Regions from separate parts of the Nitrosomonas sp. ANs5 genome, predicted to be linked through region 2. Evidence: riboswitches for the same ligand, from Rfam matches in the RefSeq annotation. Region 2 holds a riboswitch; the other holds the start of a gene.
What was found. A riboswitch is a leader RNA that binds a small molecule or an ion and turns the genes downstream of it on or off. The one in region 2 is predicted to bind cyclic di-GMP.

Region 1: it holds a riboswitch for cyclic di-GMP, as region 2 does, so the genes downstream of both, ABTW62_RS09795 (hypothetical protein) here and ABTW62_RS06020 (hypothetical protein) in region 2, are expected to answer to the same signal.

The regions. Positions count from the first base shown of each region.
Region 1 covers NZ_JBEUDO010000038.1:3,294-5,703, forward strand. The annotation lists gene ABTW62_RS09795 (hypothetical protein) at 1-1,192, opposite strand, end outside; cyclic di-GMP riboswitch class I at 1,345-1,427, opposite strand; gene ABTW62_RS09800 (transposase) at 1,685-2,410, shown strand, end outside.
Region 2 covers NZ_JBEUDO010000017.1:30,869-33,278, reverse strand. The annotation lists gene ABTW62_RS06025 (DsbA family protein) at 1-779, shown strand, start outside; cyclic di-GMP riboswitch class I at 1,395-1,471, shown strand; gene ABTW62_RS06020 (hypothetical protein) at 1,608-2,410, shown strand, end outside.

The DNA.
Region 1 (2,410 bases), on a different contig from region 2:
CCATGACATTAGCTTTACTCAGGTTGATCAACAGAAAATTGCGACAATAAGAAATCTCAGCGTTACATCCGTATCCAATTATGTCTCCATGATTATTGATGTCAGTTATCGCTGCTAATGTCACGTCTAAATCAGCTTTGTTTACCACCAAGTCTTCAATATTTAATATCTTACTGGGCTCAGGCATAAGGTAGCTATAGTGAACCTTGTCTAAATAGATAGATAGGACAAGGAGATTGTCATCATTAAAAACTGCACTGTAAAGAAAATCTTCACTCCCGAAATAGGATATGAAATCAAAATAAGGTGTGAATCCTCCCTCATCGTCCCATACCCCATAGTGGAATTTAACAAAATTCTCAAAGTCGGCAGATGACATACCAAGAATGAACCCGGAATCATTAACAGAAAAAGCCTCAGAATCAGTATCTTCAGGAAGCGGGGCAAGTAACTCAGGCTCTCCATATGGCGGTTTAAACCGGATCGCACGAAAAGCGGCTAAATCAGGATCGAAGATCTGACCGCTCACGACCCCCTGGTTATTGATCTTCCAACACCCAGCACATTCAGAATCAGTTGGCAACTGATAGCTGAAGAAAATCTCTCCATCTTTAATCAGACGATAGGTCAAAGTGGTTCCATACGGCATTACTTGTTCGGATCGTACAATGACAATATCGGAATCATTGATAGATACAACCCGCGCTGTTGTATCACCGGGCTGGAATGGAATCAGTTCAACCTGATTTCCTCGAAATAGAGCCGCCTGGAAAACGTATTCAAGAGGGTCGATAACAACCGCACCACCAATTGTGCCAAGAGAATTTGCAGTACTCACATAACCGGGCTGGAGGACTGACAAGGTTCCGTCTCTGTAAATGGCGACATGAGCAACATCAGAAGTATCCCAAACATTCCCATAAACCTGTCTTTTGTTATCGATGGTGCCTGCTTGAAATTGTATGAACCCTTCCGGCAAGAGGGCTTCAGAAAGAGAAATATAGTGGTACTGGTAATTGTGGGGTCGATCAGCGTGGCTTACCGGTGAAAAGATTCCCATTGCTAATGCCAGGGCACAACCCAACCATTTGCTTCTTAATGGCCGATTGAAATTTTCACAACAAGAGAATCCGCCTTCAATAGAGTACAAACCTACTGCAGTTGTATAAACCCTATATTTAGATTTATTCATTTTCTGTGTCCTCCGCATTACATTCGAGAAACAATCGCTGTATTTAATGCAATAAAGATAGCCTCAAACCTTTGCTGAGCATCATTCCTGTTTATATAGTTGGCGGGCAATAAAAAAGCCGAACCGCCTAATTGACCATGACGATGGCCATTGTCGGCGGTCCGGCTTTCCTGAATGATAGATAGGATCCGTGACTTTCTGTCCTTACCTTACGATAAGTTTGGCTTTGTTATTTCTCTAAATAATAGAATCACAAAATAATTTCAATGTCAACATATTAACTAATATTTGGAAACAATCGGAGTCAAAGTGAAATTAATTGCATAAAAGGTGGCAAAACTTGTAATCATAAGTTTGTAAACGAAATTCTATTGATCGCTTAATACATGCTATCGCAAGATCTTACTCCCTACCGTGCATATTGATTTTCTTTTTCCTAGACCTGGCCCCTGACATTCCTAGACCTGATATTCGTTTATTGCCGATGCGCGCATGATAGCCAATCTTTGGCTGCGTCCTGGCAACAGCCATAGCGCCAATAATGCACTGGCTTTACTGGACGACACGTTGGACAAACTGGGTGGCAAGCGGGTAGCGTTGTTGCGGGCGGATAGTGGTTTTAGTGATGATACGTTTCTAAGTGTTCTGGATCAACGTGGCATCCATTATCTGGTTGCATTGAAACTGAATCAGCCCCTGCAAAACGCATTAGTTGATCAAACCGGCTGGTGGACTTTGGATGAGGGCATTGAAGTGATTGCCTTTGATTATCAGGCGCCATGCTGGGATAGGCCACGGCGGGTTGTCGGTATTCGGCAAAAAATAGATGTACGTCCCGATGCCAAAGGCAAGCAGCTATCGCTGTTTGCAGATGATCCAACACTCACCTGCTATCGTTTAGGTGCGTTGGTTACCGATTTGGGCTTGCCCGCCGCAGAGCTTTGGCGCTTGTACCGGGAACGCGCCGATTGCGAGAACCGCATCAAAGAATTGAAATACGATTTTGGCGGAGATTGCTTTAATCTCAAGAATTTTTGTGCAACTGAGGCCGCCTTATTGACGGTTATGTTGGCTTACAATCTGATGAGCTTGTTTCGCCAGAGCGTATTGAGAAATGAGACAGCTTCTGACCAAAAGGCGGTACAACACACGCTCAAGACATTGCGTTTCAAGCTTTTCGCCAAGGCAGGCTATCTCACCAAGGATGGCCGCAAGAAA
Region 2 (2,410 bases):
CAGCGATTAGCGGGTGCGGTGACCAAGGTTCAGCGCTGAACCAAGAGATTCAAGCACTCAAGCAAGAGCAGCAAATGATAGGAAAAAAAATAGATGATATTCAGGTACTTAAACAAGGTCAAGAAAGGATAAGCAAGGATCTAGAAGAGATTAAAAAATTACTGGCCGCACGCCCCGCGCCGCCAGCTCCGCCAGCGGCAGTAGAAAAAATTGACAAAGTCGTCATGATTGGCAGCATCTCGCCGCTGGGGCTGGATGACGCGCCCTTGACTCTTATCGAATTCTCCGATTACCAGTGCCCTTTTTGTAACCGTCATGCACAACAGACTACCCCCCAGATTGTTAAGGAGTACGTAGAAACTGATAAAGTGCGTTATGTGTTTCGGGATTTCCCCATCGAGTCAATCCATCCCCAGGCGGTCAAGATCGCTGAAGCGGCCCGCTGTGCCGGTGAGCAAGGCAAGTATTGGGAGATGCATGACCAACTGTTCACCAATCAAAGAGGTTTAAGCACCGACAAATTGCCTGAGCATGCCGAGGCCATTGGCATCGACACCGAGCAATTTCAGGGGTGCCTAGATAGTGGCAAGTACGCTGCGGCGGTGCGCCAAGACATGGAGGAAGGCGGCAAACTGGGTATTCGCGGAACACCCTCGTTTATACTGGGCATCAGTGATGGTAACCAAGTAAAGGATACGTATATCATTCGGGGCGCCCATCCTTATACTATTTTTAAGGAGGAGATCGAAAAACTGCTTGCTTCATTAATGGTCGAGTGACATTGAATGAATTTAGAGGTGTCCAATAGGCACGGAAGCTTAATCTGTCCTACTGCCTGCTGGCGCGCTGCGCCAGCAGGCAGCTTAGGAGTTATGCCCCCATTCATCAACCTGCCTTTTGACAACTTGGAACGCTCATTAAAGATTTGATCTGGTTATCCTGTTGCGCCCCATATTGAGTCTAATAGCGATGCCATTGCACCCGTTCTTGCTCTAAGCTTGCAAAGAAACTGTCCATCACACCGTTGTCACAGCAATTCCCTTGCAACTCATGCTGCCAGTAAAGCCATTGCTTTCTAACAACTGGCGGTGGGCGTGGCTTGCAATCTCCATTAAGACAAATCATCCCTCAACTGGGTTGATCAATTCTATTGAACCACATCAAAGAGACGATGTGGTTACAAAAGGTTCGTCCTTTACTCTCTCCCGGTATTTTTCGCCAAATTGACAGCTGCTGAATACTGAAATCAGCATCAGGCGATGCTCGATAAAAAATTATTTTTACTGTTAAGGTTCTGTTAATTGTTTTTCCTTTCTCGTTGGGTTTATATGCGCAGAAGTGGGGTAGAGGCAGGAGCCTTTTAATTCTGGTTATTTGAAAGGTTGTTTTGAAGTGCTAGACAATGCTACACCCGCAGTGATGTGGGGTCGGAAAGCCACGGGTCTTGTTGCAAGATTGCCAGGTTACCTAGCAGAAAAATCACAGTTTGTTATTTGCCCACTACAGATTGTGATTCAGCGGAGTTGCGAAGGAATTCCCGCAAGGGGAGCCTGGCGCACTCTTGAGGAAGTTATATAACGGAGAAACAAATCATGAATAATGACAATTTGAATTCGTGTACGAAGCGAGCTCAAGCAGTGACGGGGGCAAGCCTAATAGGCATGGTCGCGCTGGTGCTTGGTCTCGGCTTTTCTCATAACGCTCTTGCTGTTCAGGCAAGTGGTGCTGCTTCCATTATTCCCTCGGATAATTCGCTCGAACAAGATCAGTTGGTAGATATCCGTATCCGGATCACTAACGCCAGCTCAGAGACCGGTGAAGATGGTGATGATGACGTGCCGGCTACCTATAAGGCCGGTGGGGCGACCACAGTATTGCTGGCGTGTGATAGCTCAACGTGTACTACCGAGCTTCCGGGGACCCTGGAATTCGTGCCGGTGGGTATGACGGGATGTGTAGCCAACCAGCCTGATGTTACCTGCGCTGAAGACGGCGGTAATCCTAACAGGGTGATAATCTCGGTCGGCAGTGACATCGTGATTCCCGCTGGCGCGGCCATCAACCTGGCGACCTTTCGCGCGAAAGCGGTAACGCCGGTGCTTAATCCTGCGGACGGTACCTTCTTCCAGCGGGCCCAGACCGGTAGCAATGATCTGGAAGCGGTTAGTTTAGTGAACCCTGGGCCAGCCGTCACCGGCGGTGCGGAAGGCTCGACGGTTTACACCTTCCCCGGCCGCTGTGACGTGCGCGTCGACAAACAGATTTCCTGTGACGGTGGTATCACCTGGGTCGATCAAGGTCTAGTGAACGCCAACGAGGACACAACCAACGGTTGCCAGGGGCTGAGCAATGACCAAATCCTGGTCAGGTATCAGGTCAGCAACGAAGGCAACTTGGATGCGGGTCAGTG